Regions from separate parts of the Streptomyces sp. NPDC033966 genome, predicted to be linked through region 3. Evidence: riboswitches for the same ligand, from Rfam matches in the RefSeq annotation. Region 3 holds a riboswitch; each other region holds the start of a gene.
The links. A riboswitch is a leader RNA that binds a small molecule or an ion and turns the genes downstream of it on or off. The one in region 3 is predicted to bind cobalamin.
Positions count from the first base shown of each region.

Region 1: linked by a shared signal. The riboswitch ahead of ACZ518_RS07715 (ABC transporter substrate-binding protein) and the one ahead of metE (5-methyltetrahydropteroyltriglutamate--homocysteine S-methyltransferase) in region 3 are both predicted to bind cobalamin.
Region 2: linked by a shared signal. The riboswitch ahead of ACZ518_RS01420 (energy-coupling factor ABC transporter permease) and the one ahead of metE (5-methyltetrahydropteroyltriglutamate--homocysteine S-methyltransferase) in region 3 are both predicted to bind cobalamin.
Region 4: linked by a shared signal. The riboswitch ahead of ACZ518_RS02425 (ribonucleoside-diphosphate reductase subunit alpha) and the one ahead of metE (5-methyltetrahydropteroyltriglutamate--homocysteine S-methyltransferase) in region 3 are both predicted to bind cobalamin.

Region 1 is NZ_JBVIRQ010000002.1:495,315-498,377, reverse strand. It holds gene ACZ518_RS07730 (GMC oxidoreductase) at 1-710, opposite strand, end outside; gene ACZ518_RS07725 (DUF4352 domain-containing protein) at 858-1,316, opposite strand; tRNA gene ACZ518_RS07720 (tRNA-Trp) at 1,447-1,523, shown strand; cobalamin riboswitch at 1,712-1,849, shown strand; gene ACZ518_RS07715 (ABC transporter substrate-binding protein) at 1,885-2,874, shown strand; gene ACZ518_RS07710 (FecCD family ABC transporter permease) at 2,871-3,063, shown strand, end outside.
Region 2 is NZ_JBVIRQ010000001.1:297,258-300,320, reverse strand. It holds gene ACZ518_RS01425 (energy-coupling factor ABC transporter substrate-binding protein) at 1-337, opposite strand, end outside; gene ACZ518_RS01420 (energy-coupling factor ABC transporter permease) at 337-1,035, opposite strand; cobalamin riboswitch at 1,065-1,290, opposite strand; gene ACZ518_RS01415 (flavodoxin family protein) at 1,423-2,142, shown strand; gene ACZ518_RS01410 (AMIN-like domain-containing (lipo)protein) at 2,169-2,684, opposite strand; gene ACZ518_RS01405 (SsgA family sporulation/cell division regulator) at 2,770-3,063, opposite strand, start outside.
Region 3 is NZ_JBVIRQ010000009.1:296,881-299,943, forward strand. It holds gene ACZ518_RS25875 (LLM class flavin-dependent oxidoreductase) at 1-744, shown strand, start outside; cobalamin riboswitch at 837-1,035, shown strand; gene metE (5-methyltetrahydropteroyltriglutamate--homocysteine S-methyltransferase) at 1,216-3,063, shown strand, end outside.
Region 4 is NZ_JBVIRQ010000001.1:526,950-530,012, reverse strand. It holds gene ACZ518_RS02425 (ribonucleoside-diphosphate reductase subunit alpha) at 1-1,861, opposite strand, end outside; adenosylcobalamin-variant (AdoCbl-variant) riboswitch at 2,018-2,094, opposite strand; gene ACZ518_RS02420 (Uma2 family endonuclease) at 2,229-2,813, shown strand; gene ACZ518_RS02415 (YbdD/YjiX family protein) at 2,868-3,063, opposite strand, start outside; gene ACZ518_RS02410 (carbon starvation CstA family protein) at 3,062-3,063, opposite strand, start outside.

The DNA of each region.
Region 1 (3,063 bases), on a different contig from region 3:
ACGAAGACGAAGGGGAACCCGGAGCGCTGGGCGTGCTTGCGGCCGACGCGGGCGAACTGGTAGCAGTCCACCGTCTCGAACCAGTCGGGGTCGATCAGACCCACCCCGAGCCCGGCGTTGGCCCGCGGGTAGTAGGTCCCGTACATCTCCTCGGCGTCCACCGAGGGCAGGATCGCGGCGAAGTTCTGCCGCTTGGGGGTCACGGCCATGCCGCCGTTGACGAGCGAGCCGCCGCCGACGCCCCGGCCCTGGTAGACGATGATGCCGCCCATCTCCTCGGCATCGAGGATGCCCGTGTAGCGGGGGACGTCCTTGTCGATGGGGAAGCCGAGGAAATTGCTGAGCGGCGCCTTGGTCCTGGTGCGCAGCCAGTACGAGCGGTAGTCGGGCCTGGTGGTGTTGGCGAAGATCTTGCCGTCGCTGCCGGGGGTGTCCCAGGCCATGCCCATCTCGACCATGTGCACGGGGACACCGGCCTGGGCGAGCCGCAGCGCGGCGACGGAGCCGCCGTAGCCGGTACCGATCACGAGGACCGGGACGCGGGCGCCGGATTCGATGGGCCCGGCGGCGGTGGTGGTGGCCGGTTCGGCATGGGCCGGGGTGACGTTGACCGCCAGCGCCATCGCTCCGAGAATAGAACCAGTTCCAGCGATGAATCCGCGGCGGGTGACACCTCTGGATACCTTGCTGTGCAGGTTTTTGTCACTCATGTGACGTTCCTCACTCTCGATGGAGTGGGAACAAGTTCTACTGGTGAAAGCCTGCTAAGTCACTACACGCGTCGCGGTGACTTCCGGCTGATTCCGTTCCATGGGGCGCTGCCGAGAGCGCTGCTGCGGGCGCTGCGGCCGCAGGGCTCAGGACAGGCTCCAGTGGCCCACGTCGTCGCCCAGTCCCCGGTCCAGCGCGAACTGCACGGCGGCGAGGCGGGCGCCCTCGGGAAGCCGGAAGGTGACGAACCCGGACGCCGAATCCCCGGGCACCAGGGTGACGGTGTCCGGCAGGCTCGGCCCGGCACCGGTCGCGGTGCCCGTCCCCGTGAACCGCTGCCCCTCGGTGTCGAGCAGGTGCGCGGCCGGCGCGGGGGAGTCCTCGTACGGCACCGTCCCGGTGTTCTCCAGCCGCAGCTCCACCGCCACCAGCCGGTCCGGTCCGGCGCTGCCCGCGGGGTCGACGACCCGGGTCAGGGTCACGTCGAGCCGCTCCCCGGCCCGGTCCCCGTCGAGCGAAACGGTCTCCCCGGACCCGTCGGGCCCGGCACCGACGAGCAGCAGCACGAGGAGGGGCCCCAGCAGGCGCCCCGGACGGTGGCGCACGACGCCTCCCAGGCTCGGCGGTCCACCCCCTCCCCGCCCACGATCCTCCGCCCGCCCCGCTCCCGCCACCGGCGACGCGGAAAATGGATTGGATCTTCCGGCCGCTTCATGGCAGGGTGTGACCCACCGAAGGGGTATAGCTCAGCTGGTCAGAGCGCTGGTCTCCAAAACCAGATGTCGTAGGTTCGAATCCTGCTACCCCTGCCAAGCCTGAACGGGCATTTCTTGTCGAAAGGACCCCGGGAGACCTCTCCCGGGGTCCTTTTTGTCGTCTGGTGGGGACAGGGTGGGGACAGGATCCTGGAACGGCTCGCCCACCCCGGTGAGAAGGCCCCCGAACCATCCGGGTGGCCCGCCACCCCTCCGCCGCCCCTTCCGGGGGTGAAGATCGCGTCTGGCAGACTTGGCCTGGTTGTCCCGGCGGTGCAGGACAGGAAACCGGTGTGATTCCGGTGCGGTCCCGCCACTGTGACCGGCCGCCGCGTGCGCGCGACGGCCGGGAGTCAGACACTGACGCACCGCCTCTTCACTTCGACCGGGGACGAGGATCCCCCGGAGAGGCCTCACCATGTCGCGTGTCCGCGCCGCCGTGCGCTCCTTCCTGCCCTTCGCCCTCGTCGTGCCGCTCGCCGCCTGCGGCGGGCCGCCCGGGGCCGAGCGGTCCGCCGCCGGGGCGCAGACCGCGCCCGGGTTCCCGTACACCGTCACCAACTGCGGTGTCAGCAGCACCTACCAGGCGCCGCCCGAGCGCGCCGTCACCATGAACCAGCACGCCACCGAGATCATGCTCGCCCTCGGGCTCCAGGACCGGATGGCCGGCACCGCCTACCTCGACGACTCCGTGCTGCCCGCCTACCGGCCCGCCTACGACAGGATCAAGGTGCTGGCGAAGGAGTACCCCTCGAAGGAGGTGCTCCTCGGCGCCAACCCCGATTTCGTCTACGGCGGTTACGCCAGTGCCTTCGACAAGGGGCAGGGGCGGGACCGCGAGGGGCTGGCCAAGGCCGGCATCGGCTCCCGGCTGAGCGTGGAGTACTGCACCGAGGGCCCGGTCGGGCTCGAACAGCTGAAGACCGAGATCACCGAGGTCGCCCGGACCTTCGGCGTGCCCGAACGCGGTGAGGCCCTCGTCCGGGAGGAACAGCGGCGCGTCGACGCCGTCAGCGCGCGGGTGAAGGACCGGGCCCGGCCGTCCGTCTTCGTCTACGACTCCGGCGAGGCCTCCGCCTTCACCTCGGGAGGCAACGGCATCGGCAACGAGATCGTCTCCCTCGCCGGGGGCGCGAACGTGTTCGCCGACCTCAAGGACACCTTCGGCGACGTGCCGTGGGAGAAGGTCATCGAACGCGGACCCGAGGTCGTCCTCATCTACGACTACGGCGGCACCACCGTGGAGGCCAAGAAGCAGCGCCTGTTGAACGACCCGGCGCTCGCGCAGGTTCCCGCGGTGAAGAACCGGCGGTTCGCCGTGCTGCCGCTCTCCTCCGCCGTGCTCGGCGTGCGCGTCGCCGACGCCGTCGAGTCCCTGGGCCGCCAGCTGCACCCCGACGCCCCGTGAGGCGCGGACTCGCGCTCGTGCTGCTCGCCGCCGCGCTCACCGCCTCGGCGGTGGCGGGGCTGGCCCTGGGACCCGTACGGATCCCACCCGGCCAGGTCGTCGACATCGTCCTCGGCGGCCCCGGCGCCCGCGGGGCCTTCGCCTCCATCGTGTGGGACGTGAGGATGCCGCGGGTACTGCTCGGGGCGG
Region 2 (3,063 bases), on a different contig from region 3:
GCTCGGCCTCGGCCTCGGCCTCGGCCCGCGCGAGGGCCTGCGCCGCGCCCTGGCGGCGGCCCTTGCGGACGCCGAAGTAGTAGGCGAGCACGCCCGCCCCGAGTGCCGCCTGGAGGGCGAACAGCGCGGACTCGACCTCGCCCGACGGGGGCTCGTACAGCGGGGAGAACCAGGGCTCGTAGTCCGGCTTCAGCTCGGTGATGGCCGCCTCGGCCTGAGCGTCGGAGCCGGTGAACGGCTCCTCCTTGCCGTCGCCGAGCCCCAGCGCGAGCGGGATGACGGCCAGCGCCGCCACCAGGAGCAGCAGCAGGGTGTTGATCTTCGCGTTCCTGCTCATCAGAGCGCCGCCTCCTGCTTCGCCTGCTTGCCGCCGGTCAGCTTCGCGACCCCGAGCCGGACCAGGTCGGACTTGCTGGACTGCATCAGCAGCCGCATCACGAGCACCGTCAGCAGGCCCTCGCTGATCGCGAGCGGGATCTGGGTGACGGCGAAGATGCCCGCGAACTTCTCCAGGGAGCCCGGGAAGCCGCTCGCCGGGTCGGGGAAGGCCAGCGCCAGCTGGACGGAGGTCACGCAGTAGGTGACCAGGTCGGCGAAGAACGCGCCGGCGAAGACGGTCACCATCAGCGGCACGCCGGACTTCCGCAGCAGCCGGTAGACCCCGTAGCCGGCCCAGGGCCCGGCGATGGCCATCGAGAAGACGTTGGCGCCCAGCGTGGTGAGCCCGCCGTGGGCCAGCAGCAGCGCCTGGAAGAGGAGGGTGATCGTGCCGAGCACCGCCATGATCGGCGGCCGGAAGAGGATGGCCCCGAGCCCCGTCCCCGTCGGGTGCGAACAACTGCCCGTCACGGAAGGGATCTTCAGGGCGGACAGGACGAACGTGAACGCGCCGGACGCCCCGAGCAGCAGCGTGCTCTCCGGGTTCGCCTTCACCTCGCGGGTCAGCGCGCGGACCCCGTGGACGACGAAGGGGGCGGACGCGGCGCCCCAGGCGACCGCGTGCAAAGGGGGTAGGAACCCCTCGGCTATATGCATGGGTTGGGAGACCTCTCCAGCACCTCGTGGATGGACGACGCGCCCCGGCCGGTCTCCTGGCTCACGGGTACTGATGCCCTGGCTCCGCCTTCCCGGGACCGTGCGGTCTCCCGCGCGGGCCCAGTGGCTTCCCGCGGTGGGGGCACCTCCCGGACGGAGTCTGGGGGAGAGTGGAGCCGGACTTCCCGATCACAGTGGCGAGGGCCGCACCGGTCTTCCACCGGTTTCCCGAACACCAAGGCCAGACGACCCTAGTCGCCCGCACGGACCGTCACAACCCGGACCGATCCGGCCACCCCGGCCGCCACCCGGCCGCCGCCCCGCGGCACACCCCGGACGGGCCAGGCCCGCTGGCCCGCCCGCCGGGCGCCCGGCACGGTGGAGGACATGGCAGCCGACCAGAGCCCCCGCTACGAGGACCTCTCCGCCGTCTTCGTCAACTGCACCCTCAAACGCTCTCCCGAGACCAGCAACACCGAGGGCCTGATCGCGAAGAGCCGGGCCGTCATGGAGTCGGCGGGCGCCCGCACCTCGCTGATCCGCGCCGTCGACCACGACATCGCCACCGGCGTCTGGCCGGACATGACCGACCACGGCTGGGAGAGCGACCAGTGGCCGGTCCTCTACAGCCAGATCATGGACGCCGACATCCTGGTGCTGTGCGGCCCGATCTGGCTCGGCGACAACAGCTCCGTCATGAAGCAGGTCATCGAGCGGCTCTACGCCTGCTCCTCGCTGCTGAACGAGCAGGGCCAGTACGCCTACTACGGGCGCGTCGGCGGAGCGCTGATCACGGGGAACGAGGACGGCGTCAAGCACTGCGCCATGAACATCCTCTACAGCCTCCAGCACCTCGGCTACGCCGTCCCGCCCCAGGCCGACGCGGGCTGGATCGGCGAGGCCGGCCCCGGCCCCTCCTACCTGGACCCGGGCTCGGGCGGTCCCGAGAACGACTTCACCAACCGGAACACCACGTTCATGTCGTGGAACCTGATGCACCTGGCGGCGCTCCTCAAGCGCGCCGGCGGCATGCCGGCCCACGGCAACCAGCGATCCCTGTGGGACGCCGGCTGCCGCTTCGACTTCCCCAACCCCGAACACCGCTGACCGGGCGGCTCCGGGCCGTCCGCGGGTCAGCAGGTGTCGGGGTGCGGGAAGTCCAGCACGAGCCGCTCGGGCGAGTGCAGGACGGAGGTGTTGTAGGTCGGCTGGGTGTCGAAGGCGGCGCCGAAGGTCACGTACCCCTCGTAGTCGCCGGTCATGGCCATGCCCTTGAGCTTGCTGAGGTAGATCTTCTGGAGCCTGGGCCCCTGGTAGACGTTCTGCCCCGCGTCGTCGTGCCCGGCGGCGGGGTGCAGGCGGATCTCCAGGAAGTACTTCCCGGCCAGCGGCACGGGCTTGCCGGACCCGTCGTAGACCAGCTGGGACACGGGAGTGACGGTGACCGGGGGCACGTAGCCCTGGAGGTCGATGACGAGCCGGTCGTACGTGCAGTGCCCGCCCCAGCGGGCATTGACGACGAGCGGCGTCTGGGTGCTGGTGGTGGTCGTGGTGGCGGCGGACGCCGGCGACGCGGAGAGCGCGAGCCCGGCGGTGAGCAGGGCGCCCGTGGCGAGGGCCACGATCCGGCGGCGGTGCGGGTGACGCATGATGTCTCCCCGGTTCCGTGAGACGGGGACTGCCTGTCATCTCATAGGACACCGCCGGAGGGCGCGCGGTTCCGCGCGCGCCGCCTCAGTGCGCCAGCAGCGCGCTCAGCTGTGCGTCCAGGTCGTAGTGCCGCCGCTCCTGCCCGCGCGGCACCAGCTCCGTCATCCGCCGGCACAGCTCGCGCACGTCCTTGGCGCGGGCGGAGACCACGCAGCTCTGCCCGCCGTTGCTGAAGCCCAGCAGGACGCGCGGCTCCGAGCCGCTCCACCGCGGCCACACCTGGATGTCGCCCTCGCCGGTGGCGGCGCTCTGCCCGTCGAGCAGCAGCTCCCGCGAGAACACCCAGCGGGCGAGGTGCGTCCCGGCCCCCCGGAAGTC
Region 3 (3,063 bases):
GTCGGACACACCCCGAACGGGCTGCGCATCCCGGAGCGCTTCTCCTTCGCGCACGTGGCGGGCCATCCCCGGTTCGTGCTCCAGCAGAAGCTGCTGAACCTGCCCGGTGCCCAGCCGCAGGACTACGGCGAGCAGGTCGACGACGTCCTCGCGCTGCTGCGCGGCGAGTACCGGTCCGGCGAGGGCATCGAGGCGCACGTCGTCCCCGGCGAGGGGGCCGACGTACAGGTGTGGATCCTGGGCAGCAGCGGCGGCCAGAGTGCCGAGACGGCCGGCCGCAACGGCCTGCGGTTCGCCGCGAACTACCACGTCAGCCCGGCGAGCGTGCTGGAGGCGGCCGAGGGCTACCGGGCCGCGTTCAAACCCTCCGCCGAACTGGACCGCCCGTACCTCACCGTGTCCGCCGACGTGGTCGTGGCCGAGGACGACGCCACGGCCCGCGAACTGGCCGCCGGATACGCGCCCTGGGTACACAGCATCCGCACGGCCGAAGGCGCCATCCCCTTCCCGTCCCCGGGAGAGGCGCGGGCGCTGACGGGCCCCTGGACGGACGCAGACCGGAAGGTGGTGGCCGACCGGGTGGAGACACAGTTCGTCGGCTCGCCGCGGACCGTCGCCGATCACCTCGAACGGCTCCAGGAGGCCACTCGCGCCGACGAGCTGCTGATCACCACGATCACGCACGACCACGCCGACAGGGTCCGCTCCTACCGTCTCCTGGCCGAGGAATGGCGCCGCCGCTGACGCGCCCGCCGTCAGGCGCACGTCTCGTTTCACCATCCGAAACGTGGACATCTCTGTCGATGGCTTGGGCACACCCCGTAGGGTGGCCGGTGCAGCTGGTTCGCCCCGTCCGCCAGGCGGGATGCGTCGTAAGAGGGAACCCGGTGGGAATCCGGGACTGCCCCGCAGCGGTGAGCGGGAACGACCGCCGTCATACGCACTGGGTCCGGGACGGGCCTGGGAAGCGACGGCCAGTAGGTGCCCGCCGGGAGACCGGCAGGCGTGCCCGCGAGTCCGAAGACCTGCCCGTTGCCCGTGCCCGGCCCATGCCGTGCGCGGATATCCCGGTGACCTCGTGGGCGGGTCGGCGTACACAACGAGACGGGCGACCGCGCTTGCCGCGCGACGTCGCGACCGTCCGTTGCCGGTACTCCTTCGCGCCTTCGTCCCCTCGCCGGGATCTCAGGGATCCATCTCGCGAAGGAGATCTCCGTGACCACCAAGTCCGCAGCCGCGGCAGCAGGCGCCACTGTTTACGGCTACCCCCGCCAGGGCGGGAGCCGTGAGCTGAAGAAGGCCATCGAGGGCTACTGGAAGGGCCGTGTCACGGCCGAGGCCCTCCGCACCACCGCCGCGGAACTGCGCCGTACCAACTGGCAGCAGCTCGCCGGCGCCGGCATCACCGAAGTGCCCACCGGGGACTTCTCGTACTACGACCACGTCCTGGACACCACCGTCATGGTCGGCGCGATCCCCGCCCGGCACCGGGCCGCGGTTGCCGCCGACGCCCTGGACGGCTACTTCGCGATGGCGCGCGGGACGCAGGACGTGCCGCCGCTGGAGATGACCAAGTGGTTCGACACCAACTACCACTACCTGGTGCCGGAACTCGGTCCGGACACCGTCTTCACCGCCGATCCCGCGAAGCAGGTCGCCGAGCTCGCCGAGGCCCTCGCTCTCGGCCACACCGCCCGTCCCGTCCTGGTCGGGCCGGTCACCTACCTGCTGCTGGCCAAGCCTGCACCCGGTGTCGCAGCGGACTTCGAGCCGCTGACGCTGCTCGACCGGCTGCTGCCCGTGTACGCGGAGGTCCTCGGCGCACTGCGTGCGGCCGGGGCGGAGTGGGTGCAGCTGGACGAGCCTGCCCTGGTGCAGGACCGTACCCCGGCCGACCTGGGTGCGGCCGCCCGCGCGTACCGCGAACTCGGAGCCCTCACCGACCGGCCGAAGCTGCTGGTCGCCTCGTACTTCGACCGGCTCGGCGACGCCCTGCCCGTCCTGGCCAAGGCTCCCGTCGAGGGCCTCGCCCTCGACTTCACCGGCCCGGCCGCCGCCAACCTCGACGACCTCGCCGCCGTCGGCGGACTGCCCGGCAAGCGGCTGGTCGCGGGGGTCGTCAACGGCCGCAACGTCTGGGTCAACGACCTGGAGAAGTCCCTGGCCACGCTCGGCACCCTGCTGGGCCTGGCCGACCGGGTGGACGTATCCGCCTCCTGCTCCCTGCTGCACGTCCCGCTCGACGCCGCGGTGGAGAAGGACGTCGACCCGCAGATCCTGCGGTGGCTGTCCTTCGCCCGGCAGAAGACCGCCGAGATCGCGACCCTGGCGAAGGGCCTCAGGTCCGGCACCGCGGCGGTGGCCGGTGATCTGTCCGCCAACCGGGCCGCCCTCGCGTCCCGAGCGGCCTCCCCCATCACGCACGACCCTGCCGTCCGTGCCCGCACCGCGGCTGTGACCGACGCCGACGGCCGGCGCTCCCAGCCCTACGGCCGGCGAGCCGCCGCCCAGCGGGCCCATCTCGGCCTGCCACTGCTGCCCACCACCACGATCGGGTCCTTCCCGCAGACCGACGAACTGCGCGTGGCCCGCGCGGACCTGCGGGCCGGGCGGATCGACACTGCCGGGTACGAGGCACGTATCAAGGGTGAGATCGAGGAGGTGATCTCCTTCCAGGAGAAGACCGGCCTGGACGTCCTGGTGCATGGCGAGCCCGAACGCAACGACATGGTCCAGTACTTCGCCGAGCAGCTGACGGGGTACCTGGCCACCCAGCACGGGTGGGTCCAGTCCTACGGCACCCGGTACGTGCGGCCCCCGGTGCTGGCCGGCGACATCTCCCGCCCCGAGCCGATGACCGTCCGCTGGACCTCGTACGCACAGTCCCTGACGGCCAAGCCCGTCAAGGGCATGCTGACCGGCCCCGTCACCATGCTCGCCTGGTCCTTCGTACGGGACGACCAGCCCCTCGGCGAGACCGCCCGCCAGGTCGCTCTCGCCCTGCGGGACGAGGTGAACGACCTGGAGGCCGCCGGCACCGCCGTCATCCAGGTCGACGAGCCC
Region 4 (3,063 bases), on a different contig from region 3:
CGATCGAGGCGATCGTCGCCGTCGGGGCGATGGCCAGGAGCAGGGAGTTGCGCATGCCGGTCTTCGCGATGCGGGCGCGCAGGGCCTCCCAGCGCTCGGGCCAGTGGCGCTCGGTCTCGTAGTGGTCCGGGTGCAGGACGCCCTGGGCGGTACGGGTCTCGGCCCAGGCCGGGAGCGGGCCGGAGCGCTCGGCGAGGTCGCAGGAGGCCTCGTACGCGGCCAGCATGATCCTCTCGGAGATCTTCGTGGACAGGGCCTTCGCCGCGGCCGAGTCGAAGGGCAGGCGCAGCTTGAAGAAGACGTCCTGGAGGCCCATCGCGCCCAGGCCCACCGGACGCCACTTGGCGTTGGAGCGGCCGGCCTGCTCGGTCGGGTAGAAGTTGATGTCCACCACGCGGTCGAGGAAGGTCACGGCGGTGCGGACGGTCTCGTCCAGGCGCGCCCAGTCCATCTCGCCGTCGGCGACGAACGCGCCGAGGTTGACCGAGCCGAGGTTGCAGACGGCCGTCTCGCCGTCGTTGGTGACCTCGATGATCTCGGTGCAGAGGTTGGAGGAGTGGACGACGGTGCCGGGCAGCGCGGTCTGGTTCGCGGTCCGGTTGGAGGCGTCCTTGAAGGTCATCCAGCCCTGGCCGGTCTGCGCGAGGGTGCGCATCATGCGGCCGTAGAGGTCGCGGGCCGGCATGGTCTTCTTGGCGAGGCCCGCCGCCTCGGCCTTGACGTAGGCGGCGTCGAACTCGTCGCCGTAGAGGTCGACCAGCTCGGGGACGTCGGCCGGGGAGAACAGCGACCAGTCGGCGTCGGCGTTCACGCGGCGCATGAACTCGTCCGGGATCCAGTGGGCCAGGTTGAGGTTGTGCGTACGGCGCTGGTCCTCGCCGGTGTTGTCGCGGAGCTCCAGGAACTCCTCGATGTCCGCGTGCCAGGTCTCCAGGTAGACGGCCGCGGCGCCCTTGCGGCGGCCGCCCTGGTTCACGGCGGCGACGGAGGCGTCGAGGGTCTTCAGGAACGGCACGATGCCGTTGGAGTGGCCGTTGGTGCCGCGGATCAGCGAACCGCGGGCGCGGATGCGGGAGTAGGAGAGGCCGATGCCGCCGGCGTGCTTGGACAGGCGCGCCACCTGGTGGTAGCGGTCGTAGATCGAGTCCAGCTCGTCCAGCGGGGAGTCCAGCAGGTAGCAGGAGGACATCTGCGGGTGGCGCGTACCCGAGTTGAACAGGGTCGGCGACGACGGCAGGTAGTCGAGCCGGCTCATCAGGCCGTACAGCGAGGCGACTTCCTCGACGGCCTGGACGCTCTCGTCCTCGGCGAGGCCGCAGGCCACGCGCAGCATGAAGTACTGCGGGGTCTCGATCACCTGGCGGGTGATCGGGTGGCGCAGCAGGTAGCGGCTGTGCAGGGTGCGCAGGCCGAAGAAGCCGAAGCGGTCGTCCGCGCCCTCGGCGAGCGCGTGCTCGACCAGCGCGTTCAGACGGGCGGCGTGGGCGGCGACGAACTCGGCGGTGCGGTCGGCGATCAGGCCCTCGCGGTGGCCGACGACGACGGACTCGGCGAAGGACGTCGCGCCCTGCCCGGCGGCCTCGTCGGCCACGGCCAGCGTGAGCAGGCGGGCGGCGAGGCGGGAGTAGGCGGGGTCCTCGGAGATCAGGCCCGCCGCGGCCTCGGTGGCCAGCCCGCGCAGCTCGGCCTCGTCGGCGGAGGCGCTGCGGCCGCGCAGGGCGGCGGCGGCGATCCGGCCGGGGTCGGTGTCGGGGAGGTCGGCGGTCAGCTCGGTGAGAGTACGCAGCAGCGCGGCCCCCGGGCCTTCGGTGGTGTCGCCAGAAACGGACTCGGCGCGCGGTGCGGAAGGCGCGATGGTCACGGCGGGAGCTCTCCCTCGCTCGGCCCGGTCATCGGCGGGTGGGGCGCGGGGAGGCGCATGCGGGCGCGACGGGATCGCGTACACACCGCATGGCGTCCACCGGCCCAACCGCGAGGCCCGGACGTGTCGGCACCCGGTTCGGTCGATCCGGGCGCACTGTCGGCAGGTCCTCGGACTTTTCATACCGTTGCGGGACAGTTCCGGATTCGCACCGGATTCCCCTGCGGCGACAGCGAGGATGAGCATACATGTGGTGGGCCGGGTCTGTGTGACCCCCTAGATGTTGTGTCGCCCGCGACTCCGCGTCCCTCTGGCGTACCTCTCCGCTATCGTCGGAGACAGCACCGTCGAGGAAGGCGAGCGAGGCATGACCCTCATGACCGACCATCCCCACATGACGACCGAAGCGTTCGAGCACCTGGCACGGATAGCGGCCCGCGAGGAGGAGGGGCTGCGGCTGGAATTCATCGGTGGGGTGCTGAGGAGCAAGGCGATGCCGGACGGGGACCATGGGCGGATCATCGTGTGGCTGTCCCGGATCTGTATCCAGCACCGCCCAGGGTTCTGGCTGCACGCGGGGCAGGGGATCAAGGCCGAACAGTACCGGGGCGGGCGCGCCATTCCGGATGGAATCCTGGCGCATGAGGACGCGTTCGTCGGGCAGGGCGACTGGGTGGATCCGGGCCCGATCCTGATGGCCGTCGAGGTGACCTCGTGGGACTCCGACACCGAACGGCGCGACCGGGTCGAGAAGCCGCGCGCGTATGCCGAGACCGGCATCCCCGTCTACCTGCTCATCGACCGGCTCAAGTGCCAGGTTCTCGTCCACAGTGACCCGGACGGCACATGCTACGAGACCGTACGCACCGTTCCCTTCGGTAAGGAAGTCACGCTCCCCGACCCCGTCGGCATCACCCTCCAGACCGAGCCCCTCAAGGACTGGGTGCGCTGACCCCGGCTGCGCCGAAGGGCCCCGCCGGAGGTCCGGCGGGGCCCTTCTGGCTCCTCAGCAGCAGCGGAAGCCCTCGCGCGGGTCCGCCTCGCGGGCGTCGGTGCGGGCCCGCTCGAAGGCGCGCCGGGTCAGGACCTCGGCGTCCGGGTCGTGCGAGCGGGCGTGCGCCACGTAGCGGTCGTACGCGGCCTCGCCGGAGAACTCCCGTACGTAGAACCGGGCCTTCGCCAGCGCCCCGCGCACCCCGCTC